One region of the Vibrio tarriae genome, then DNA from elsewhere that is predicted to be linked to it. Evidence: predicted binding sites of a transcription regulator. Region 1 holds the regulator's gene; each other region holds the start of a gene.

What was found. The regulator PurR, encoded in region 1, represses purine synthesis genes. The targets are predictions, from matches to a motif close to TNANGNAAACGTTTNCNTNA.
Region 2: glyA (serine hydroxymethyltransferase) is a predicted target of PurR. The motif match lies at 3,293-3,312, and genes of this name have one in related genera.
Region 3: folD (bifunctional methylenetetrahydrofolate dehydrogenase/methenyltetrahydrofolate cyclohydrolase FolD) is a predicted target of PurR. The motif match lies at 1,137-1,156, and genes of this name have one in related genera.

What each region holds. Positions count from the first base shown of each region.
Region 1 is NZ_CP022353.1:1,028,197-1,046,125, reverse strand. Features, by position in the region: gene CEQ48_RS10500 (YgiQ family radical SAM protein) at 1-1,571, shown strand, start outside; gene CEQ48_RS10495 (LysE family translocator) at 1,619-2,203, opposite strand; gene CEQ48_RS10490 (Lrp/AsnC family transcriptional regulator) at 2,311-2,754, shown strand; gene mukB (chromosome partition protein MukB) at 2,825-7,300, opposite strand; gene mukE (chromosome partition protein MukE) at 7,297-8,019, opposite strand; gene mukF (chromosome partition protein MukF) at 8,000-9,337, opposite strand; gene cmoM (tRNA uridine 5-oxyacetic acid(34) methyltransferase CmoM) at 9,349-10,131, opposite strand; gene elyC (envelope biogenesis factor ElyC) at 10,248-11,069, shown strand; gene torR (two-component system response regulator TorR) at 11,173-11,877, opposite strand; gene torD (molecular chaperone TorD) at 12,102-12,764, shown strand; gene purR (HTH-type transcriptional repressor PurR) at 13,110-14,120, shown strand; cyclic di-GMP riboswitch class I at 14,279-14,365, shown strand; gene CEQ48_RS10440 (TfoX/Sxy family DNA transformation protein) at 14,479-15,066, shown strand; gene CEQ48_RS10430 (TVP38/TMEM64 family protein) at 15,421-16,110, shown strand; gene CEQ48_RS10425 (putative signal transducing protein) at 16,144-16,455, shown strand; gene CEQ48_RS10420 (alpha/beta fold hydrolase) at 16,460-17,278, opposite strand; gene glgA (glycogen synthase GlgA) at 17,466-17,929, opposite strand, start outside.
Region 2 is NZ_CP022353.1:1,857,970-1,862,299, reverse strand. Features, by position in the region: gene vpsO (exopolysaccharide regulatory tyrosine autokinase VpsO) at 1-1,156, shown strand, start outside; gene vpsP (exopolysaccharide biosynthesis protein VpsP) at 1,190-1,861, shown strand; gene vpsQ (exopolysaccharide biosynthesis protein VpsQ) at 1,840-2,274, shown strand; gene CEQ48_RS14190 (YitT family protein) at 2,430-3,026, opposite strand; gene glyA (serine hydroxymethyltransferase) at 3,366-4,330, shown strand, end outside.
Region 3 is NZ_CP022353.1:771,434-775,763, reverse strand. Features, by position in the region: gene iutA (IutA-like xeno-aerobactin receptor) at 1-733, shown strand, start outside; tRNA gene CEQ48_RS09225 (tRNA-Arg) at 946-1,022, opposite strand; gene folD (bifunctional methylenetetrahydrofolate dehydrogenase/methenyltetrahydrofolate cyclohydrolase FolD) at 1,224-2,078, shown strand; gene CEQ48_RS09215 (hypothetical protein) at 2,200-2,490, opposite strand; gene CEQ48_RS09210 (Ig-like domain-containing protein) at 2,714-4,330, opposite strand, start outside.

The DNA of each region.
Region 1 (17,929 bases):
AACCCATCACCATTCGCCCATCACGCCATGATGCGAAAACCACCGCGGTGCGTCTGCCCTCGTTTGAAAAGCTGGTGAATGACCGTATTTTGTACGCGCACGCTAGCCGCGTATTGCACTTAGAAACCAACCCTTATTCTGGTCGTGCGCTGGTGCAGCGTCATGGTGACCGTGAACTGTGGGTTAACCAAGCACCGATCCCGCTCACGACTGAAGAGATGGATTTCGTGTTTGGCCTGTACTACGCCCGTGTTCCGCACCCTAAATATGGCGACGCGAAAATTCCGGCGTACGACATGATCAAGACCTCGGTCAACATCATGCGCGGCTGTTTTGGTGGCTGTTCATTCTGCTCTATCACTGAGCACGAAGGACGCATCATCCAGAACCGTTCGCAAGAGTCGATCATCAATGAGCTGAAAGAAATCCGTGACAAAGTGCCGGGCTTCACTGGCGTGATTTCCGATTTGGGTGGCCCAACCGCGAACATGTATCGCCTCGGCTGTTCAGATCCAAAAGCAGAAGCGAACTGTCGTCGCCCAAGCTGTGTGTTCCCGGGCATCTGTCATAAGCTCAATACCGACCACAAACACACCATCGACCTGTATCGTGCAGCGCGTGATGTGGAGGGTATTAAGAAAGTGGTTATCGCTTCTGGTGTACGTTACGACTTGGCGATTGAATCGCCTGAGTACGTGCGTGAGCTGGTGACTCACCACGTTGGCGGCTATTTGAAGATTGCTCCTGAGCATACGGAAAAAGGCCCACTGAGCATGATGATGAAACCGGGCATGGGTACGTATGATCGCTTTAAAGAGCTGTTTGAAAAATACAGTGCTGAAGCGGGCAAAAAACAGTATCTGATCCCTTACTTCATCGCCGCTCACCCGGGTACTGAAGATGAAGACATGGTCAACCTCGCACTGTGGCTGAAATCCAACAACTACCGTTGTGACCAAGTACAGAACTTCTACCCATCGCCAATGTGTAATGCTACCGCGATGTATCACGCAGAAGTGAACCCGCTGAAACGCGTGAAATACAAGAAACCGGAAAAGGTGCCAGTGGCGAAAGGTGAAGCGCAACGTCGCTTGCATAAAGCCCTGCTACGCTACCATGATCCTGCCAACTGGCCGATGATTCGTGAAGCACTGATTGCGATGGGCAAACGTCATCTGATTGGTGATCGCCCTGAGTGTCTGATCCCTGAAAAAGATTCAGACCTAGTCACCCCAGCACAAAGCCGCAAATCAGGTCGTCATGGCGCGAATCGTTTTGCGACCAAGCATACGCATAGCCAACCGGGCTTTGATGCGCTGCGTGGTAACAAATCTGGCGGCCAAGGTCGTCCAAACAGCGGCAATAAATCGAATCAGGGCAAACCAGCTGGTGGTAAACCGACAGGCAGTAAGCCAACGGCGAACAAGCCTGCGGGCAACCAATCTGCTCGTGGTGAACAAAACCGAGGCCAACAAGGTCAACGTGGTTCAGCGACAGGCGGTAAACCACAAGGTTCTGGTCGTCCTGCCAGCCGTGGTAATACTCAACGTCAGCCGCAACGTGCTCGTTAAATCTATACCTCTTTCAGCCTCCCATTTGGGAGGCTGAATGTTCTACCTCAAAGCATCGGTACTACCGAAAGCAGTAACAATCCCCCCATCGCCCCATTAAACCAACGCACATAATTGGGATGATTCATCCAGTAGCTCAGTTGCTTGCCTGCGGCAGTCCACACACTGACTGAAGGTAAATTCACTAACGCAAACACCAGCGCAATCAAACCGAGCTGTAACCAACTCGCATTCGGGTTAAACACACTCACCGCCGTCAGCGCCATTGACCAACCTTTGGGATTGACCCACTGAAACAGCGCCGCCGCCACAAAAGACATCGGCTGATACTCTTGACCCTCTTTGGAGGGTCGACTCAGGGCAATTTTGACCGCCAGATACACCAAGTACAAAGTGCAGAGAATTTGTAACCCTTGTTGAAGGATCGGATAACGCTGAAACAGTTCCGTCAAGCCTACGCCGACCAGAAGCACCATGATGCTAAAACCAAACGTAATCCCCAACATGTGCGGGATAGTGCGCAGAAAACCGACGTTGGCTCCCGATGTCATTAGCATGATGTTGTTTGGACCCGGCGAAAAAGTAGACACAAAAGCAAATGCCAACAGTGGTCCAAATAAGGTGTAATCCATAACGATGTTCTCGATTAATGTCAGATGCAAAAATATTAATCGCTCCCTGACGCAATTTTGTGTTTATATGAGCGAACAAAACATTGAATGCGCAACAAAAGAGAACAATGGACAGGTTTGACGAAAGAATATTGCACGAGCTGCAACTCGATGGTCGAGTTTCCAATGTGGAGTTAGCCGAGCGCGTGGGGTTATCGCCCTCCGCCACCCTGCGTCGCGTGCAAGATTTAGAGCGCAAGAAAATAATCAAAGGCTATCGCGCGGTATTGGATAAAAACCAGCTTGAGGTCGGTTTTATCGCGTATGTGGCGATTGGCTTAAACAGCCATACCAAGCAATCACAGCTCAGCTTTGAGCAGCATGTCCGCTTTGCTAAAGAAGTGGTGGAATGCCACAACATCACTGGCATGAACGAATATTTGCTGCGCGTGGAAACCAAAGATCTGGTGGCTTACAAACGCTTCCATGCCGATGTGCTTGGCGAATGTGCGGTGGTGAAATCCATTACCACCATGGTGGTGATGGATTCACCCAAAGATGAGCGGCAGTAAACTTACCAACAAGCTCGGTTGCAAAAAGAAACGCCTTCCAAATGGAAGGCGTTTTTACATCAATCACACATTAATCGGTTAGCTCACCCGTCAATTCTTCGGCGAATTTCTGCTCCGCCGTTTTTGGCTTTTCGGTTTGCGCAAAACCGCGTAGCCCGACCACATGTACGTGCTCGTGATCTTTAAACACTTTACGTACCAGTTTGTAAGTGGTGCCCTTCTCTGGGCTGATGTTCTCTGGCGCAGCAATCAGTAACTGCATATCCAGACGCTCACACAGCTCAAACAAGGTGGCGATGGATTTGGCATCCAGACGCGCAGCTTCATCAAGGAACAACAGGCGACACGGCACAATATCTTTACTGCGCAGACGACGCGACTCCTCTTCCCAGCTTTGTACCACCATCAGCAGGATGGACTGACCGGTACCGATCGCTTCACCGGTCGACAATGCGCCCGATTCAGCTTGTAGCCAACCATCCGAACCACGGTTCACTTCCACACTCAGCTCTAGGTAGTTACGGTAATCCAAAAGCTCCTCACCCAGCACTTGCGGTGAACGTTGACCCATGTCGATGTGAGGGTTCACGCGTTGGAACAGCTTAGCCATCGCTTCTGAGAAGGTGTAACGCGCGCTTTCAAACAGATCTTTGTGCTGCGCTTGCTGCTCAGATAATCCTGCCAGCAGGATTTCATGGCTTTCACGCACTTTCACATTCAGGCGCACACCGTTCACCTGACCAAAGGAGATGTTCGACAGCCCTTGGTTGAGCATACGAATTCGGTTTTGCTCACGCTGAATGGTTTTGCGGATGATGCTGGCTACCGAATCCGAACTGATCGCCAAACGTTGCTCACGCTGGGTCAACTCTTCGGTCAAACGAGCCAGTTCAACTTCCATCTCTTCAATCGCTTCGACCGGATCGTCGGTGCGAATGATGTCTTGACGAATGCGCTCACGCAGATGCTGATACACCGCAATGTAGAACAGCACTTTACGCTCAGGACGCGAGTTATCTTCCGACTGGCGCAGTGCATCACGCAGATCTTCATTGTTGGCGACCGCGAGACGCAGCGCACCCAATGATTTATCGGACATCGAACGCAGTTCATCGGCAGACAGGTAAGCCAGCTCACGCTTGTGCAGACGACGTTCAACATCATTTTGGCGCGCAAGACGCAGTACCGAGCACCAACCCGCTTTCGCGTTGACCACGAAAGTGCGCAGGTCTTGATAATCTTTCTCGACTTTCTTCATGCGCTTGACCAGCGCTTTCATTTCCAGCTCAGTGGAGGTGATGGTACGTTCGTATTCGCTCTTACGACTGCGTGAAGTGTGCAGACGCTCTTGCAGCTCATCACGACGACGCTGAGCACGCTCAATCGCACCTTCGTCAGCATGCACACCAAACTCTTGCAGCTCTTGTTTAAACTCTTGTACCGTTTCCAGCTTAGCTTGGTGCGAACTTTTCAGTGATGCCAACAGCTGATTGTATTGGCTGAGCTGAGCTTGCGCCTGTTTCAGCTCTTCACGGCTGCGGGTACGTTCACTTTCCGCCTGCACCAATTTCGCTTTGAGCTGTTCACTCAGCTCACTGCTTTGGTTGAGCAGATCCACCGAGTCGGAATAAGCAAAGTGATGACGGCGTTCAAGCAGATCCGACAGCGCAAAAATTTGCGCTTTGAGTTGCTGTAGTGCTTGGTCAGCTTGCTGGTATTGTTGCTCCAGCGCATCAAACTGCTCTGGGTCGGCATCGAGTACCACCGCCACTTTATCCAGCTCGCTGATGGTACGGCCATGCGCAGCGATAAAGGCTTTGGCCTCACTCAGCTGTTGCAGTTTTTCTTCAAGCTCGTGGTAACGGGCTTCGAGCGTCTCTTCGTCAAGTAGACTCATTTGCGGCGCAAGTTTGTCTAGCGCAGCTAACGCTTGTTTACTGGCTTGCAACTGGCTACGCAGTTGCTGCTCTTGTGCTTCAAATTCGCTGATCGAACGCAGCAGTTGATTACGCTTATCGCGCGCATTCGCTAAGGCTTGCTCAGGGTCGGCATCAAACGCCACTTGCAAGTGCATCGCCACAAACTGGTTGAAGCTGGCGTACAGACGTTGCAACTTTTGCGAATCGAACGAAGCTTTGGCGTGTTGCTCAACCACGTCATCACGCTCTTCACGTAGCAGCTCTAAACGCTGCTCACGCGCCGCGCGGCCAAACAGTGGAATGGCTGGGAAGCGCGAGTAGCGCATTTGGCGCTGGTTAAGCTGAACGCACACCGCACCTTCCAGCTCTTCGGCATTGAATGAGCTGTCATCAAACGCATCTACATCACCTTCGATGAGGTAGAGATCTTCCGGACAGTCATCCAGTTCAACCAGTTTTTCTTTAATACCAGAGAGATCCGACACCACAATCGCGTGACGCGCAGGGCCGTACATCGCACTGAAATACGGCGCATCATCAATGGTGATGTCGTCATAAATTTCCGATAGCAGCACACCGCCTAGCGTGTCCGCCAAACCTTTCAGACGCGGATCGTTAGAGCCACCCGGAGAAGCTAAACGCTCAATTTCGCTATCGAGTTTCGTGCGACGCTCGGCGAGCTTATCTTTTGCCATGGATTGGGCTTTTTCCAGCTCCAACACTTGCTGCATTTGCGCCATGACAGATTGGCTATCCGCCAGTTCTGCACCACTTTGCTCACGTAGCGTTTCTAATGCATCGTTAGCTTTGATCCATGCAGGTGCAATTGACTCAAAACGGGCGATTTGCGTTTGCAGTTCTTGCTCTTGATGGCGCAGTTGACCACGTTGTTCACGGCAGTTTTCCTGCTCGGTTTCCAGCTCTTCTAGCAGTGCAGAGTGGCGCTCACGCTCTAACCCGACGGTCGCGGCATCATCCAATACCACCATATGTTGTTTGTGGTATTGGGTTGCCAGCTCACGCACGCTGCGTTGCTGCTCAAGTTGGCGCTCAAGGTCTCGTTGTTGTGCTTGCCACTGCGCTTCATTTTGCACCACATGTTGAGCTTCACGCGCTTGGCGGATCACTTGCTGCGCTTGCTTCGAAGCTTCACTGCGCGCGACCTCACCCAGCACGCGTTTCACCAATTCAAACGCATGGTTGAACTGCTGCGCCGCGGCTGAAGACATATCCAGCTTGTGTTTGAGAGCCAACAGTTCGCTGGTGCGCGTTTCCTGCTCCGCTTTCAGTTGAGTAGCTAACGCTTGCGCACTTTCCGCAGTGAGTTCTGGCTTATCCAATAAGCGACGCGCTTTATCGAGCGCTTGCACGGCTTGTTGATATTGCAGAGCACGGGTTTGCTGCACGTCGAGGGCTTGCTGATAATCGGCCAATTGCGATTTGAGGCTATCCACTTCCTCTTCACTGATGGTGGTGCGCTCTTCGGCCATCATCACTCGCTCATTGGCTTCTTCGACCACCATCATCTGCTCTTCGAGGCGGAAATTCAGCTCTTCGAGATCTTCTTGGTAGCGTTCAATTTTTTCTTGCTGACGCAGCGCGTTTTGCACCAATTGCAGGTGGTCAGACGCGCCTTGGTAATCTTGCTCCAGCGCAGACTCTTGCTCAACCAGCAGTTCTAGCTCTTCGTGAACACGGTTCAGCAAGCTGTTTTGCTCAATCAGGGTTTCACGAGAAGAGAACAACTCACCGCGCAGAACCAACGTTTGTCCCACTTTGTTGCGACGATCATTGGCGTGGCGCATGTAGTCCGCAGCCACATAATTGGTCGATTCGGTGATCAGGTGTTTGAACAGATCTCGATCCGCTTGCGTGGTCTTGATCGCTTCCAGCGTCATGCGGTTTTCACGCAGCGCGGATTCCATATCTTGGAACGCTTTCTTCACGCCGCCATTTTGTGGCAGCAGATAATCACGCAGTGAACGGGTGATTGCACTGGAAATACCGCCGTAAAGCGAAGCTTCAATCAAACGGTAGAATTTTGAACGGTCTGAGCTGTTACGCAGTTTTTTCGGGATCACGCCGAATTCAAACATCTGCGCGTGGTAATCCACAATCGACGGGAAAGATTTGAAGTGCGCGCCTTCAATCTGACCCACTGCATCTTTCACTTCATTGATTTGGCGAACACGCGCATGTTTGTCGGATACGGTTTCGACCAACACATCGGTCGGTTTAACATGACTTGGCAAACCTTGGATCAAGAAAGGTTTGATATCCACTTTCTTATCACGTCCCGCCACTTGTTGTAGCTTCACCGCAAACAGTAAACGTTGGTTACGTGAGTTCACCACATCCAACGCGGCGTAACACGCCCCCGCTTGCAGCTTACCGTACAAACCTTTATCGCGAGAAGCTTGCGAGCTCCCCGCTTCGGTAGTGTTACGGAAATGGAGCAGGCTTTGGTCTGGGATCAAAGCGGTGATAAACGCCGCCATGGTGGTAGACTTACCCGCACCGTTACCACCGGATAAAGTGGTCACTAAATTATCAATGTCAAAGGTACGCGCAAAGAAGCCGTTCCAGTTGATCATGGTTAGCGATTGATATTTACCTCGTTCAATCATGCTTCATCTTCCCACTCGGTTTGCTCTTCGTCGTACTCGGTTGCTGGGTTTTCCAACAGGCTTTGCTGGCTTGGTTCTGGGGTATGCACCACAGCTTCACCATCACGGATCAGGCGCAGCTGCGCTTCACGCACATCACCGCCCAAACGCACATCCGCACCAAAACGAAATACCGCTTCAGTGATGCGGAATTTGGCCGTATCACCAATGGTGATCACCATACCGAGGCGACGTAAACGACGCAGCGAAGTACGCACTTTTTCAAACAGCTTCTCGCGATCCAGATCCGAGCCGCTCGCGCGGTTCGTCACCAGCTTCATCAGCTTCTTCTCTTCCACCAGTGTCAGTAGCTCATCGTACAGCTCTTGGTTGGTGAAAATGCCTTCGTGCGCTAAACGCTCAGGGCTCAAATAGAGGAAACAGAGCACTTTACCCACCAGCATATCCAGCTCAGAGAGCACACTGCGGTTGATAAGCGAAGTGGAACGTGGACGCAGATAGAAAAAACCCTCCGGCGCGCGCACCAGTTCGGTGTGGTAGCGTTGATAAAACAGCGCCAAATCCGGCTCAAAATCCGACAGGAAGGCGTGGTTATCCAAATCGTCACTGGAAACATGACGCCCCGCACGCAGCAAACTGTCTAGCGCTGGAAATAGCGGGTTTGCAATCGCTTTGGCCAGATTCTCTGGCATGTATTCATTAATATCGGTCGATGACATTCGCTTGTACCTTTGCGCCAAAATCGTTGATCGCCGTCCAGTCAGGCTGGATAGCGCGGTAGTCGGACTCGGAATAACCCAGTCTTACCGCTTGGTCGACAACCATTCGGGCTAAATCGAAATGATGGGTTCGTGGGTGGCTGGCTAAGTAATCACGCAGTACAAGTGCTAAATCAATCGCTGCGCCCTGCTCTTTATGCACTTTCAGCATGTCGCCAATCCGCTGCGCAAGTTCATCGTTCACTTGTTGCAGCTCTTCGTATTCCACTTCCATCGGCACATGACCGGTAACTTCTTCGTCACGCAGGGTCAAGGTTTCATCTCGCAGATCGGATAGACGTTCTGCATCGGCGTAAGTGAGATACCAAGGTTGTTCAAAATAGTCGTTCATTGACTGACGCAGACGTTGGCTGAACGCGCGGTTCTGGTCCATATCAATCGCGGTACGAATAAACTTGTGGACGTGGCGATCGTAACCGATCCAAAGATCAATCGACTGCTGCCCCCAGCTCGTGATGCGGTCAAGCTTCATCTGCAGCGCAAACAGCGTCTCTTCGATGAAATCCAATTCCAGATCGCCATACACGCACTCCTGAATATCGAGAATTTGCGTTTGCAACTCATCGCCAGCCGCTTGCAAGGTATCTTGCAACTCACGCAGTGTGGCGGAAGTCTCAGACAGCAAGGCTTCACAGTTGTTGATCGCATCACGCCAATCTTTATTCAGCAGATCGGCAATCTGTTCTTTGACCGATTGCTGCTGCTCATCCATCACACGCTGGTTAAGATCGATGCGATCGAAGATTTCACTCACCGAATATTTGAGCACGCCAAACACGTTTTTGCGCCAATGGGCGACACTGCCACCCTGCTGCGCGGATTCCACGGCTTTCGCCATCTCATCCGCGACCATAGAGAGTTGGATGGATAGTTTCAGTTTGGAAAATTCGCGATGACGAACATAGTAATCGGTAATGCCGATCGCTAAAGGAGTCAAACGGTAGATGCTGGCACCTTCCGTCATTTCGCTGGTAAAGCGACTGAGTAAGCGCTGCTTCACCAGATCATTAATCGCATTGTTAGCCCGAAAGGCTGAGGCTTCTCCCGATTCTGCAAACAAGCGCGTGACTATCGCGAATGCATCGTGAAGTTCCCCTTCTCCGAGCTCTTCATCAAATCTTTCATTACTGAGCACAGCAATCGCGAGCAAAAATGCCAGCCGCTCAGTAGGCAGATTCAATGAGAAGTCATACTGTTTTACCCAAGTGACGAGTTCGTCGATGGGCTTTTGCACAGTATCCTGAGTAAACTCACTCATTGTGTATCCTGTTATTGTTTTTTCTTAGCCCATACGTGAATGTATCGGCCCAATGAGAGGTAAGGCTCCTGACGGCAGAATTTGCGCTCCAGTGCCACCAAATCCTCATACTGGTATTCGCCCATATTTTTCATGTTTCCGATGTAATCACTGAAACAACGAATACCGGATTTCCCGCAGATCTCAAAACCCGATTCTTCGATCCATTGGTAGACCTCTTCGGGGAGCAAGCCTTTCTGCGGTTGTAATTTAAACCGTTTGCGGTGCGGCATATCTTCTAGCACGTGCGGAATGTTGCCACACACGGCGTTTTTGTAAACCAAACCGTGATAGTTGTAAAACATCACCGACACCATGCCGCCCGGTCTGACTTGCGCCAACAAATTTTGCAACGCTGGTTTGGGCTCCGCTAACCATTCCATCACCGCATGAAACAGCACCAAATCCACGGGCGCATCAAGGTGCGCTTGAATCGTCTGCACTGGTGAATGGACGAAGCGATACTGCTCAAGCAGGCCATTGTTTGCAATATCCTGCTCGGCCAATTGCAACATTTCCGAAGAAAGATCACAGAGTGTCACTCGATGCCCAAGGCGAGCGATTTTTTGCGATACTTGCGCCAAGCCGCCACCCGCATCGAGCACGTGCAAGGGAACTTTTTGCGTGTCCAGTTGACTGAGAAGCTGCTCCAAATCTTCCCAAACAATGACTTGGCGGATCTCACCTTTGTCAGAACCGTATATATTTTTTGCAAATTTGTGGGCAATATCGTCGAAATTGCGATCTTCTGTCACAGTAGCTTGAGTTATGATAACGAACCGTGCCTGCTATTCTGTCATACGAATGGCAGGAATAAAGAGGCTTCGACTCTTTTTATACTCAAGTGCTGTTTTTTCGGACTGTTTTCTCTATGTTTGAGCTGAAAAAAATTTTTTCTTCACTGTTGATGCCTCTGCCAGCGCTGCTGATCATTGGTTTCGTGGGCCTGATGCTGATCATGTTCACGGCAAAACGTAAAACTGGCTGCCTAGTGGTGTTGTTCTCCCTCACTGGGTTATTTCTGGTTTCCTTTCAACCCGTGGCGACTCGTTTATTGATGCCACTTGAACGTACTTACACGGCATTTTTACCCGTAGAAGGTACTCTTGACTACGTGATGGTGCTCGGTAATGGCCATGTGGTTGATGATGACATCCCCCCCACCTCAGAGCTTACTCGTGCTGCGCTCATGCGCTTAACAGAAGGCATTCGTATTAGTCGTATGTATCCGGGTTCGAAACTTATCCTCTCCGGTTACGCTGGTGGTAGTGAAGTTAGCCACGCTCGGATGATGGCGCGTGTCGCTTTAGCGTTAGGTGTGCCGAAATCGGATATTATTTTGCTGGAAACCGCTAAAGATACTTGGGAAGAAGCGCGCCAAGCTGCGGCTTTCGTGCAACAAAAGCGCATGGTACTGGTCACCTCAGCAAGCCATATGAAGCGTGCGATGCGCGAATTTGAATCGGCAGGTTTAACGCCAATCCCAGCACCGACTAACTACTTAGGTCATCTCAATATTGTTCAGCCTTGGGATAAGTACATTCCTAAATCACGCTATCTTGAGCAAACCGAACAGTATTGGTACGAAACATTAGGCCTATTGTGGCAAAAACTGCGTGATACCGTTGCCGGAGATAGCAGTGAACAGGTAGGAACGCCCTCTGTCGTAGAAGAAGCTCCGACAACGCCCTAATCGCCCCAAATCATCCAACTCGTTAAAAAATAAGTAAAAAACTGGCATTTAGCCAGTTTTTTAATTTTTACAATGCAGAAAAGGATGAAGACACTTTCGAAGTTTAATCCCCAGCGAACATATAACCTTCGCCGTGAACCGTCACAAAAATTTGCGGGTTTTTTGGATCCATTTCCATCTTGGCGCGCATACGTCGAATCAACACATCAATAGTACGATCGTTTGGCGCATCCACACGGTGGCTGATCATGTTCAAAATACGTTCACGACTCAGCACCTGATTCGGATAAGAAGAAAGCGCGACTAACAACTCGTATTCCGCTTTAGTGAGCTTCACAGGCTCACCGTTACGACTTAAGGCACGGCGCTGAACATCGAACGTCCACTCACCAAAATGCACCAGTTTGTCATCTTGTTTGTCCGTATTTCTCTCTCGCTGTGCGAGGGAAATTCGCCATAATAAGTTTTTTACACGAACCTGGAGCTCACGCAAATCGACGGGTTTAGTGACATAATCGTCCGCGCCCATTTCGAGGCCAACGATTTTGTCGATACTGTCGGTGCGTCCTGTCACTAAAATAATGCCAATCTCCGACTGGCTGCGTAATTCTCGCGTCAATAACAGACCGTCTTCACCGGGCAAATTGATGTCCAGCAAAACCAGATCGATGTCATTGAGTTCTAACGCTTCTCTCATCTGCGCGCCACTTTCTGCTTCTGTTACTTGGTAACCTTCATTTTGAAAGTAACCACTTAACTTACTCCGCGTGACGAGGTCATCTTCAACCACAAGTACGTGATAGCTCATAATGCACCATTTTAAATAACTGGATGTATCGCAGGGTTATTCTATTCATATCTGTTAATAATTCGAGAAAAACCGTGAGAAATCTCACCTTTTTTTGATGCAAAGCAAACTTCATTTAACAGATTAACAACCTATTCTTTTCTTTTCACATGCTGTCACAATAAGAGTGATAGCTGTTCATGTTTATGGTTTAGACTAAGTACACATCGATTGGGAGTGCAGAAATGATACAAGAACTGAAAATCCTCAATGAAAAGCGTGCTGAAATCTATTGGTGGCTGTCGAGCCTGTTTTTTAAGGAACTGAATGAGCAAGATATCGCTCGTTATCACTCAGCAGAAATTCGCACTTTTTTAAGCGGACTCGCCGATGAGCAAAGCCTAAGCGGCGAAGTTAAAAACTTGATAGATACGCTCAACCGACTACAAGATCGTCAAGATGCGCAGTTAGAACTCGCCGCGGATTTCTGCGATCTCTTTTTGAAATCAGACCGTGATTCCGCCCTACCCTATGCCTCCGTCTATACCGATAAAGGTTTACTCAATGGCAAGCCTGCACAGCAAATGCGTGAGTTACTCAACGCACATGGGGTTAAGGTTGAAAAAAATATCAATGAGCCTGAGGATCATCTTGCCATACAGCTCGACTTTTTAGCGCATCTTGCGATCAGCGCTAACCAAATTGAGCACAGAGCACAACTGAGTTCAGCGCTACAAGCTCAGTCCGACTTCATAAGCCAACACTTACTCACTTGGCTGCCTGCCTTTGTTGAACGTTGCACTCAATTTGATGCATTCGGATTGTACTCAGCCGCCGCTCGTTTAGCGTTAGTCTTTATTAAGCAAGATCAACGCTGTATTGATGAGCTGGTTCACGACATCCATTAGTCAATACGGTTGCAGCTTAAAGTAGAATGAGGATAGACGAATTAATTGTGAAATGGCTTATAGTTTGATGAATGAATTTCGTTGCGACGGAGAGATTTGCAGTCTAAAATCCACCCGCAAACGATAAAAACGAATAAAAATGTAAACCGCTGTTTTTTAGCGGTTTTTGTTTTTTATTACTTTAGGTTTATTACTTTAGGCATAGTGATTGAAGCGCTTTACGTACGGCATAGTGTTGGACATGTGCTCGCACAGAGTGTGAAGATTCGCTCAGTCTCGCCTTACTTCTGCTGATTAAATCCACCGATGTTATTCGCTGGCAGCAGTCATCGACAGGAACACTCTATGGCTACGATTAAAGATGTGGCGCGCCTTGCGGGCGTGTCAACCACCACCGTTTCTCACGTTATCAATAAAACTCGTTTTGTGGCAGAAACCACCCAAGAGAAAGTGATGGAAGCCGTTAAGCAACTGAACTACGCGCCAAGTGCCGTAGCACGCAGCTTAAAGTGCAATACCACTCGCACGATTGGTATGTTAGTGACGCAATCTACTAACCTGTTTTTCTCGGAAGTTATCGACGGTGTGGAAAGCTACTGTTACCGTCAAGGCTATACGCTGATCCTATGTAACACAGGCGGCATCTATGAAAAGCAACGCGATTATATCCGCATGCTGGCCGAAAAACGGGTTGATGGCATTTTGGTGATGTGCTCAGACCTAACCCAAGAACTGCAAGATATGTTGGATGCGCACAAAGATATTCCAAAAGTGGTTATGGATTGGGGTCCAGAAACGTCGCACGCCGATAAAATCATCGATAACTCAGAAGAAGGCGGCTACCTCGCGACCAAATATCTCACTGACCGCGGTCACACTGAGATTGCATGTTTGAGTGGTCACTTCGTCAAAGCCGCATGCCAAGAGCGCATTCAAGGTTTCCGCCGCGCAATGGCGGAAGCTAATTTGACCGTCAATGAAGATTGGATCTTGGAAGGTAACTTTGAGTGTGATACTGCCGTTTTAGCGGCGGATAAAATCATTGCGATGGACAAGCGCCCCACGGCGGTATTCTGTTTCAACGATACGATGGCATTAGGTCTGATGAGCCGTTTGCAACAGAAAGGCATACGTATTCCAGAAGATATGTCTGTCATCGGTTACGATAATATCGAGTTAGCAGAATACTTCTCTCCACCACTGACCACAGTGCACCAACCCAAGCGTCGTGTGGGCAAGAACGCGTTTGAAATTTTGTTAGAGCGCATTAAAGATAAAGAACATGATCGCCGTATTTTCGAAATGCACCCAGAGATCGTAGAGCGCGATACGGTGAAAGACTTGACAAAATCCTAACTTTCTTGACAATTCATAACGCCTATATTTGAAACCCTGTCACATAAATATGACAAAACATATGTAGAGCGAGTATCATTAATAGCGCTTATTCTCACAATTGAAATATCAGTATGTGAGGATGAGCCAAGAATGATTAATTTTTATCAGGAAAAATGTCACGCACAGGGCAAACCATTCGAAAGAGTGGGACGCAAAGCCTCCGGCCTAAACCAGAAGACGTGGTAGGTAGCGGGGTTACCGATGGCAAAATGCATACACTATGTTGACTCATCATTGACATGGCCGATGCATGTATTTGCTAATTTTCTCGGACCTGACTTGGTGGCGTATGTAACAATACTCCGAGACTAACAGCATGGATAAACCAGTATTAAAAGATTCAATGCGGCTCTTTGAGCAGCTAGGACGTGTTAAATCTCGTTCAATGTTTGGTGGCTTTGGTATTTTCGTCGACGAAACTATGTTTGCGCTTGTGGTTAACGATACGCTGCACATCCGTGCAGATGACGCCACAATCGAAAAGTATAAACAGCAAGGTTATGAACCTTATGTTTACAAAAAACGTGGCTTCCCCGTTGTAACTAAGTACTACGCTCTACCTGAAGATTGTTGGAGTCACCCAGACTCTATCCTTAATGAAGCGCGTGCAGCACTGGAGGTCGCTAAGGCCGAACGTGAAACTCAAGCACAAGCGAAACCTGATCGTTTGAAAGATCTTCCTAACTTGCGTTTAGCAACAGAAAGAATGCTCAAAAAAGCAGGTATCGAAACCGTCGAGTCTCTTCAGACTCTTGGTTCTGTCGAAGCTTATAAAGCGGTTCAACGAACCCACACGGCAGAAGTGAGTTTAGAGCTGTTATGGGCTCTAGAAGGCGCAATCGAAGGTAAACATTGGTCGGTGATCCCACAAAATCGTCGTGATGAGCTATTAAGGCATCTCTGAGTTTCATTTTGAGTTCATCAACGCCTGTAATCATCCTGTGTTTTTACACACCCTATATTTCATAACGCGTCCAAAGTGGCGCGTTATTTTTTTGAAAGAAAAACGGCCTTTGACCTGTCTTTACTTTTAGGCTCTCTATGTATCTCCAGTAAATTCAGTTACAGACGATATACTTGAGTAATGAGCGATACTCTCATGACTTGGAGTGACAAGTCGGCGGTCACTGTGTGCACCCACATCAAACCAGAGACACTCTATGATTGGGTGAAGAAACGTAGCCCACACTGCTGAAGAGCCAAGTAAAACGGGCAATATCACGCCCCACAAACCATAAAGTAATGACTAGGTACTCGAATGTATAAAAAACTCATCATCGCCATTGTTTTGATTGCCATCGCCGCGCTCTTGGTGACGCAGTTTAGCCAATACCTAACACTAGATGTCGCGAAAGCCAAACAAGCCGAATTAGCGAATTATATTGATGCCCATTTGCTGCAAGCCGCACTGATCTATTTTGTGGTGTATGTTCTCCTAACCGCATTTTCAATCCCCGGCGCAACGGTCGTGACTTTATTGGGAGCGGCCCTATTTGGCTTTTGGTTGAGCTTACTGCTGGCTTCTTTTGCCAGTACTATTGGTGCCACTCTCGCCTTTCTCAGTAGCCGCTTCTTATTGCGAGATTGGGTGCAAGCTAAATTCGCTGATAAATTGCAGACCATCAATCAAGGTATTGAACGAGATGGCGCGTTTTATTTACTCTCTCTGCGACTGATCCCGATTTTTCCATTTTTCCTGATTAACTTAGTGATGGGGCTAACGCCTATCTCCACTTGGCGTTACTACTGGGTCAGCCAACTTGGTATGCTGCCGGGTACAGCGGTGTATCTCAATGCTGGTACTCAACTGGCGGAAATCTCAAGCTTAGGCGAAATTGTGTCGCTCCCTGTGCTCGCTTCATTCGTTTTGTTAGGCGTATTTCCGATAGTGGTGAAATGGCTCATGGGCAAAGTTCAGCAGCGTGCCACTCAATCGACGGTGAAGTAAGTCACTCTTGGTAAAAATAAGCTGGGAAGGACAATGAAAATCTACACGGCCACTCATCCGCTTGAAGCGCACATGCTGATGCAGCTTTTGCATCAGCAAGGGATAGCGTGTGAGTTGCGTGGAGAAATGCTGTTTGCGCTGCGCGGCGAGATCCCGATGGATTCCAGCAGCGCCCCTTCACTTTGGTTACAGAAACCGGAGCAACAAACCGCAGCGCAGCAAATCATCCGTGAATTTCTCAATCCCCCACCCGCCGAATGCTGGCAGTGTCCAGAGTGTGGGGAACATCATGAAGGGCAATTTTCCGCCTGCTGGCAGTGTGGTTTTAGCCAAACTGCTCAGTGAGGGATTAGCGGATTTGGCGCTGGATAAACTCGATAGAACGCTGATTAAATAGCTCAGGCTGCTCGACATTACATACATGACCGCAGTTTGGGATTTCATACAGCTCACTTTGTGCGTGGAGCGCCACCATCTCTTTCACCGGATGGATGAACATGTAATCCTTCTCTCCCATCAAATATAAGGTTGGGATCGGCAATTCGCGGTCGCGGAAATAACGCATCAGCGGATTCACCTCAGCGGTTAACGTAAACCAACGTTTAAATTCTTTCTGACAGAGCTTTTGCGCTTCACGAATAAACAGATGGCGAGACTCTTTTTGACTACGCTGCGGCATCACTATGTAAGCAAATAAGCGATACAGCCACATGTACGGGATGAGGTGCTTACTCAAATGTCCTAGCTTAACCAACACTTGCGAACGCGCATTAAGCCGTGTGACCGCGCCACCAAGCACCATAGAATTGACCCGATGCGTGGCAAGCTCAGCAAGGTTACGGACTATGATGGTACCCAGCGACATGCCCACAAAATGCGCCGACTGGATTTTCAAGTGATCAAGCACTTTGAGCACATCCAGCGTCACGGTCTTAAACGTATAGCGATTGGCAATCCAGTCTCTGAGTAACTGATTGGATTTCCCATGGCCGCGCAAATCAATCAGCAATAAATTGAAATGCTGCCGATACGCTTTGATCTGCTTGAACCATATGGATGAGCTGCCCCCCGCACCATGAACGAACACCACCCACTCCTGACTTGTCGGGTGAAGATAAGTTTTGTGAAACAGCACTTTTTCGGCAATGGCAGTCATAGGGGAAGACATTGAAACCTCTTAATTACGCAGGCCAAGACTACCATAATCTTAGTCAAGAGAATCCCCCCAGTTGTAAGAAACTGTTGAGTGAAACAGAAAAAAGGCACCTTGCGGTGCCTGAGAGATGATTCATAGACCCAAACGACTTGGAGTGGCAGCCAACACTGCTGCCGCTTCAAATCGGACGGTGATATCGTTAGCCAAATCGCGCGAGTCGATACATCTTCATATACTCTTGGGCAGACTCTTCCCAACTGAAGTTTTGCTGCATGGCACGTTGTTGCACTTTCAGCATCTCTTCTGGCTGCTGCAGATAAAACAAGAGTGCCCGCTGCATAGTGATCAATAGAGCTTCTGGCGTGGGCTCTTGGTAACCAAAGCCTGTCGCGCGCTCCGGGAATTTATCGTAATCGTTCACCGTATCTTTCAAGCCACCCACTTCACGAACAATAGGCAGAGTGCCGTAAGCCATGCTGTAAATCTGATTGAGCCCACAGGCTTCAAATTCAGAAGGCATTAAGAAGAAATCCGATCCCGCTTCAACCCAGTGCGCTAAACGCTCACTGTAGGTCTCGACAAACGCAAACTTGGCCCGATGATAATGAGCGATCTTATTCAGCCGCGCAGCGACTTCCGGCTCACCAGTACCAACAATGACCA
Region 2 (4,330 bases), 820 kb from region 1:
AAGGCAGTTACTCAATGGGATCAACAACGAGGTGCAAGCGGCCAAGCAATCCGAGCGATCATTACAAACGGAATTTAATCAGCGTAAATCTGAGTTTCAGACGCTGACTGTAAAAAATGCCAAGTATTCTGAGCTTAAGCGCGAAGTGCAAACCAACCGTGAACTGTTTGACCTGTTTTTAGCGCGTCAAAAAGAGACCAGTGCTTCGGGGGATTTTAATACCACGATCGCTCGCTTTACTGATCAAGCCAGTGCACCGTTAGCGCCGAGTAAACCCAACAAAAAGTTGATTGTATTGCTCGCCTTTGTGGTGTCGTTTGGTTTTGCTTGTGTAGTGGCGTTTATCGCTGATGCGATGACTGATACCTTTGCCGACATCAAACAGGTCGAGAAACAGCTGGCACTGAGTTTATTGGGTGTTGTTCCTGTGGTGCGTAAACAGCGTGGCAAACTGGATGCGAAAGCCTATTTTGATGAGAAACTGCGTGAGCTAACCGAAGCGGTGCGCACGATACGGACCAGCTATTTGCTTGCGCATGTCAATCAAGATCAGCATGTCGTGATGCTCACATCTTGTCTGCCCGGGGAGGGGAAAACGACATCTAGCCTGAACTTGGCCTTGTCGTTGGCACAAATGGAAAAAACCTTGTTGATTGACTGTGATTTACGCAAACCGGCGATTGCGCACCGTTTTGGCATTTCTGGCTCACAACCGGGCGTCACCAATTTACTCAATGGCACGCAGAGCTTAGAAGATTGCGTCTACCATGATGAGCAATCCGGGCTCGATATTCTCACTGCGGGTGTTTATGCCTCCAACCCGTTAGAGCTGCTCTCTTCGAGCAAATTTAGTGAACTGTTGGCCGATTTACGTACTCGCTATCAACGCATTGTGATTGATACGCCACCCTGTCTCGCGGTGAGCGATAGCTTTATGCTGGCGCAATACGTGGACTCTGTGATTTTGGTGATTGATGCCAACCATACTCGAACGCCAGTCGTGCGGGAAGTGGTGGGTAAATTGACTCAGCAGGGCAGTCGTATTGATGGTGTGATACTCAATCGTCTTAATGCGAAAAAGGCTTCACGCTACAGCGGCTATTATCACTACCAAGCTTACTATGGCGAAGAGACGAAATCGGGCGCGGCAAAGTGAACGCTTTTTTTTCAGTTTGGATGGCGTGTCGGGGTGGCGAGTTCTGCGTTGTGGGTGATCTATTTCGCCTTCCAACAAGGGATCGCCTCCTTGTATGGTGTTACCGCTGAGAAGGCTCTGCTAGCTTGGAATCATTCTCCGGCGACGCTCTCGGCCGTGGATGATGCGCACAAGGCTATCAAGAGTGCGATTGAGTATAGCCCTGAACATCCGCAGTATTATTTTTTACAGGGACGGATTTTTCAGTGGCAAGCGTATCTTGCTCAGGAGCAAGATACGCAGCAAGCGTTGCATGCGGCTAAAACCGCGTTTCTGGACAGTGCCGAGCGGCGCCCAACTTGGCCTGACACTTGGGCTGAATTGTTAAAGATTGAAGCTCAGTTATCTGCTCATGATGCAACGCAGCCTCATTCGAGCAAGGACTCTCTCGATAAATTTATGCGCAATGCTGACCGGTATGGGCCGTATACACCAGCCGTGAATATTGCCATCTCGCAGGTGGGGTTAGCACACTGGAAACAGTGGGATAGTGAACAAAAGTGGTTGGTGATTGAACATCTGGCGCGCGGACTAGACGGCAAAAACAGTCGACACCTTTTGGCGGATTACCTAAAATCGGCGCATCAGTTCAAACTGGCTTGCACTTTAGCCTCACGCCGTGAGCCCAAATTAGAGATTTCCATTTGCAACAGCGTCTTAAAATAGGCCGTCAAATCTATCAACAGCGTCCAGTTTCTTTGGTGTTGTTTGGCTTGTTAGCCTTGTCGACGGCTTTGGCTTCTTGGTTGAAATCTTCCGGCTGGCATGCCGATTATGTTTACCAATTAGAAAGGGCAGTGGGGGGAGATACCCATTTGCATGGCCTATTAGCCATGTTGCTGACGTTGGCGCTGTATCGAGTGCTTTCTGCCACGAGCCACAGCTATAAGATGATCATCGTCACTGGCCTGTTGGTGGCGATTTGCTGCTTGATTGATGAAGGTATTCAAGCCTTCACACCACTTCGCACTTTTTCTATTCAAGACATCTTAGCCAGTTTCATTGGGGTGACACTGGCCAGCGTGATCAACACTATGCTCGCGGGTTTACTCCAACGTAAGCAAAGAGAGCCTTATTAGACTTTCTTTTCACTATACCCTTCCTACTTGAAGCTGCAGCGGTGTTGGCTACGTTCGCTCACCCCAATCACAGTGTTTATCTATGCTCATGGGGATTCACTCTCTTGCCTCCTACCTGCAACTCCAAGTAGTTTTGGTATAACTAGCAGAACAGACTAATAGATGACGCGATAACGGCTCGGTTTGTGATTCATTACCAGCACGACATTGAGTAAAAACGCCCCCAAAATCGATAAACCTATGGTCAGTGGAGAAACAAAAAAGAACGAGGCGAGCAAGATTAAGCCATCTATCGCCATCTGACTTTTCCCGACTGAGATGCCAAATCTGTCTTGAATAAAGAGGCACAGCACATTAAAGCCGCCAAGGCTTGAGCGATGACGAAATAAAATCAGCATCCCTAAGCCCATCAATAGCCCTCCGGCTACCGCACAATAAACCACATTCACTTTTTCAAGAGTAATCAACATGGCCAGATGATCGGCAAAGATCGAGACTAAAGCGCCGGAAATCGCGCTATTAAACGCAAAACGAGCACCAAAGCGCTTCCAAGCCAACAGATAAAATGGGCAATTCGAGAGAAAATAAAGCACGCCAAAGGTCAGTGGCAAAAATTGGGTCATTAACAGCGCTAATCCTGTGGTTCCTCCGGTTAGCAGTTGCCCCGCTTGTAGAAAATAGACGCCCTGTGCGACAAGAAATGTCCCAGTTAGAATCGCGATCCAATCTTCTTTATGTGAATGTTTTTCCATAAATTCCGTTATCAGGAGAGAGAATGGCGCGGATGTTAATGAAAAGCGGATATTTTCGGTAGCTAGGGATGAAAAATTGAGGTAAACCTATGTCACATCCGCTTTACAGGGTGTAAAGCAAAAAATTGACAGTTTTGTTGTTTAGGTAGGTTTATCCCTACAGCAAGAACGCTGTCATAGTGGTTATGAAAAAACTGCATGATAAATTCATGAATTTGGGCTTTATGATAAAGATCAAATTATGTAGAATGCGCGCCATAATGTGATGACGAAAACGTTTGCGTTGAGTCATTGTGTGGTTTTTTTGCAATTTCAGTCAATCTGAGTCAGGAGATACAGATGCTTAAGCGTGATATGAACATCGCTGATTACGATCCGGAGCTATACGCTGCCATTCAGGAAGAGACGCTTCGTCAAGAAGAACATATTGAACTTATTGCTTCAGAAAACTACACCAGCCCGCGTGTAATGCAAGCACAAGGTTCTCAACTGACCAACAAGTACGCCGAAGGTTATCCAGGTAAGCGTTACTATGGTGGTTGTGAGTACGTGGACAAAGCAGAAGCTTTAGCGATTGATCGTGCTTGCCAACTGTTTGGCTGTGAATACGCGAACGTTCAGCCGCACTCAGGATCACAAGCGAACAGTGCGGTGTACATGGCGCTGCTCAACCCAGGTGACACAGTGCTAGGTATGAGCCTTGCTCACGGTGGTCATTTGACTCACGGTTCACCGGTTAACTTCTCGGGTAAACACTACAATGTGATCCCTTACGGCATCGATGAAGCGGGCCAAATTAACTACGACGAAATGGAATCCTTGGCACTGGAACATAAGCCTAAGATGATCATCGGTGGCTTCTCGGCTTACTCACAAATCGTAGATTGGAAACGCATGCGTGAAATCGCCGATAAAGTGGATGCTTACCTGTTTGTTGACATGGCACACGTTGCGGGCTTGATTGCGGCGGGTGTTTACCCAAGCCCAGTGCCTTTTGCACACGTTGTTACGACTACGACGCATAAAACGCTGGCTGGTCCACGCGGTGGCCTGATTTTGTCAAATGCCGGCGAGGAGATGTACAAAAAACTGAACTCAGCGGTATTCCCTGGCGGCCAAGGTGGTCCTTTAATGCACGTGATTGCAGCAAAAGCGGTGGCATTCAAAGAAGCGATGGAACCTGAGTTTAAAGCTTACCAAGCGCGTGTGGTGAAAAACGCCAAAGCCATGGTGGCTCAGTTCCAAGAACGTGGTTACAAGATCGTCTCTAACAGCACGGAAAACCATTTGTTCCTTGTTGATCT
Region 3 (4,330 bases), 260 kb from region 1:
GCAAGTTTGGGCTAACTTCTCACAAGGTTTCGATCTGGCAGATCCTGCGAAATACTACGGCCAAGGCAACTACAAACTGGTCGGCAGCCATTGGACGTTGCAAGACAGTATCAATGTCGATAGCTCTAAGATGTCAGGCATTAAAACCAACAGCGTTGAGCTGGGCTATCGCTTAGAGAAAGACAGTTTCAACCTGCAAACTGCAGCCTACTATTCCACCTCGGATAAATCTGTTTCTTACAACAAGCAAACCTTATTGATTGAAGAAGTGGAAGATAAGAAACGTGTTTACGGGTTTGAGGCCATGGCGTCTTACTGGGTACACACCAATGTTCAATTGGGTGCGTCAGGTCACTACGTGGTCTCGAAAGTCAAAGGCGATAACGGCTGGGAAGATATGACAGCAGGCGAAGCCAGCACATCAAAAGCCAGTGCTTGGGCGGGTTGGTATGATGCGGATCTGGCGGTTAAGTTACAGAGCCAAACCATGTTTGACTACAAAGATGAGGCACAAAACAAGTTGGACGGTTATACCACCTTTGACTTAGTCGGTAGCTACCAACTGCCTGTGGGCAGTCTCGGTTTTGGTGTGCTCAACCTGTTTGACCACGACTACACCACCATTTGGGGTCAACGTGCGCAGATCGTTTATTCCGCTCACTACGATGCTGCTGCGTATGACTACAAAGGCCGTGGCCGTACTTATACCTTGAACTACCAAGTAAAATTCTAATTCAAGTAGCAGTCACTCCATTGAGGAGTGACTGCTACTTTATTTCCTCAATTCTTCTGTGCTGTATCCGGCTTATTCTCAATACATTGGATAGTCACCATCCTGCTATTCCACTCTTCACGTACTCGCAAGAGTATGGTTCACACCAGCAAAATAAAACCGCAGAAATGAAAAAGCGCCAGCAAGAATTCACTTGCTGGCGCTTAGAATAATGGCACGCCCTACAGGATTCGAACCTGTGACCACATGCTTAGAAGGCACGTGCTCTATCCAACTGAGCTAAGGGCGCGCTACAGGGTGAGGATTATACGAGTTAAACGGGCTAGATCAACGCCTTTGTCTAACTTTCTGTTTCAAATGAGCAATATTTTACCGATCTCATCTCAACTGCCGAAAAACAGAACAAAGCAAACGTTTGCTTGTGGATGTTATCAAAAATATCTGCGACAATGCGCGCAAAAATTTTCGCTCCAAACCTGTAAGGAAAGTCATGACTGCTCAAAATATTGATGGAACGCTGATTTCGCAAACGGTGCGCTCAGAAGTGGCAGCCCGTGTTAAAGCTCGGGTTCAAGCCGGGTTACGAGCCCCTGGGCTAGCAGTGGTGTTGGTGGGCGAAGATCCTGCTTCACAAGTGTATGTCGGCAGTAAACGCCGTGCCTGTGAAGAAGTCGGCTTTGTCTCCAAATCTTTCGATTTACCCGCCACTGCGAGTGAAGAAGCCTTGCTGTCACTGGTTGAAGAACTCAATAACGATCCGCAAATCGATGGTATTTTGGTACAACTGCCGTTACCTGCGGGTATTGATACCACCAAAGTGTTGGAGAGTATTCACCCTGAGAAAGATGTGGATGGTTTCCACCCTTACAACGTTGGTCGTTTGGCGCAGCGCATTCCGAAACTGCGCTCTTGCACACCCAAAGGCATTATTACTCTGCTTGAACGTTACAACATTCCACTGCGCGGTAAACATGCGGTGATTGTGGGTGCCTCCAACATTGTTGGTCGCCCTATGACGTTAGAGCTGTTACTGGCAGGTTGCACTACCACCACTTGCCACCGCTTTACTCAAGATCTCGAAGGCCATATTCGCCAAGCTGATGTCTTGGTGGTTGCGGTCGGTAAACCCAACTTTATTCCGGGAGCATGGATTAAAGAAGGCGCGATTGTGGTCGATGTCGGCATTAACCGCTTAGATACAGGCAAACTGGTTGGCGATGTGGAATACGATGTTGCCCGCACGCGTGCGAGTTTTATCACTCCAGTACCAGGTGGTGTGGGGCCAATGACTGTTGCAAGCCTAATTGAAAACACCATGATGGCGTGTGAGCAGTTCCATACTTAAGATTAAGGTTTTCACACGTCATAATGTGAAAACTGAAAAATTGAGGTCAACACATAATATGTGCTGACCTCTTTGCTTTTTATTCACCCCAATTTCCGTGGGTGAGTAATCTGCACAAGAATTAGAGATCATTCATTAGCTGTTCTAACTCATCCGTCGCATCTTCAATAAGATGGCTTAGTTCACGTGCGTCTTGCTCTTCCAAAAAAAGTTGCCATGGGCGCTTTTTGTTAGTACTGACAATTCGAGTATGCCCGATCTTTTTTTCGAACTTAACTTGCTCAAAATCTGCGGCATGATGTTGGTGAGTTTCCATTACATCAATACTCAATTTCCCAAGCGGGCTAATTTCTATGTGAGCATTTAGCTGCGGTTTACCGGCCACTCGGTAATGTCTGTGAACTGTAATCATAATATCCCCCTAGCCTGACATAGTTTTCTACCACTTTTAGTTTAGAACACTCGATTGAACCTGAAGTGCGAATTGCTCATCAAGCTCTCATCCATTTTCTAATTATTTGAAATATTGAGAATTAATTGAGGACTGAACCGAAAAATAATTGTAGAAAGTGATGTTCTAAGAGAAAAGAAAACACCCTAGCTAAACTAGGGTGTTGGTTTAAAACATATAGGGCTTATTGCACATTATTCATCTGGCTAAGTTTGTCCCCAACCGGTTTGGAGAAATTAAAGCCATCATGTTGATCCCAGTTGATTGACCAGGTCATCACCCCTGCATAATTTGGGTAAGCAAAGGCTGGTTTGATGGTGCCGCAGCGGGTTCCTTTGGTTAAACAATCCAACGCATCAAGGATATTTTGGGTTGGAGCTTGACCTGAATTTGCCGAACTTGGACCTGACGGCAAACCAATGGCCACTTGGTCGTCACGCAGTGGTTCAAAGCGTGTCCCGTTGGCTAAGGTGAAGCCTTCAATCAACATTTTTGATTGGGCGACCATCATATCCACAGAGCCTTCTGGTGCCGCACTCGGTGTATATGGGTTAGGTAAACCACCGTTGTTGTAGAGCTGAACATGCAGAATATCGAGCGTGTCACGCACTTCGTTAATCACCGGAATGTAAGCGCCCCAAATTCCACTGTAGGCAACCATACCACCTTGCACATAAGGGTGTTCAGGCGCCATAGTGAGGAACATATCACCACCGATGTTTTTCTCGATTTGCTTCAATGCTCGGCCTAAGCGCGCTTGAATTTGTGAGCCATGAACAAGGTTTGAACCACTTTCGAGATCCACATCCAACCCATCAAAGCCCCATTCTTTGATCAACGCAGTCAGGCTGCTCACAAAGTTGGCTTCATCTTGATCAGTGTTAAGGGTAATGGTGCCTTCAGCGCCACCTAAGGAAAGGACAAATACTTTACCTTTCGCCTGTAGTGCTTTCATATCTTGCTTGAACTGCGCAGGATCGAGCGCAGGACAACTGCTGTAAATATCGCCGGCATACAGGTTGAAATGTACCGTTCCGGTACTGTTGCGATCGTTTTCTGCAAAGGCAATATCAATCACATCCCACGCTTGTGACATATCCGCCAGACGAATTGGGCAACCCGCACCATTGACGAAGTTATGCCAGTAACCAATCAAGCGATGTTTCTTCTGCGCTTGCTCTACCACGCTGATTGCGGCAGCAGAAGAGGTCACGCTCGTTCCTGCTGCGTCAGTCGCTTTCGCGGCAACGGTATAGTTACCAATCGCACTTGGCGTCCAACTGTAAGCAAAAGGCTCTGTTGTATCCGTTGCAACTACTGCGCCGTTGACCACAAACTCCACTTTCGCCACATTATTGGTTAGTGACGTAGCATCGGCGGCAATATTGACCGGTTTACCTAGACCAACGGTTTGGCCGGATGTCGGCGAAGTCAGTGAAACCACCAGATCTTGATCGCTCACCGTCACGCTGACTGCGCTTTCACTGGTGTTACTGTCGTTGTCGGTTGCGACTGCTTTCAGGGTTTGATTCCCTGTAGTGGTGGCTATCCAGTTAACCGCATAAGGCGCTTGAGTCACCACGCCTAAGCTGTTGTTGCCTGCAAAAAACTCCACTTGCGTGACCGAGCCATCGGCATCACTGGCTTGCGCCGCCACACTGACGGTTGAGCCAGCAAGAATCACTTGGTTAGCCGTTGGGTTGGTTAATGTCACGACAGGTGGCGTTGAACAAGCGCCTAAACCACTCCATGCTTCTTTCCAATAACTTCCAACACCTGGCTCATACGCCCAACCGGAGCT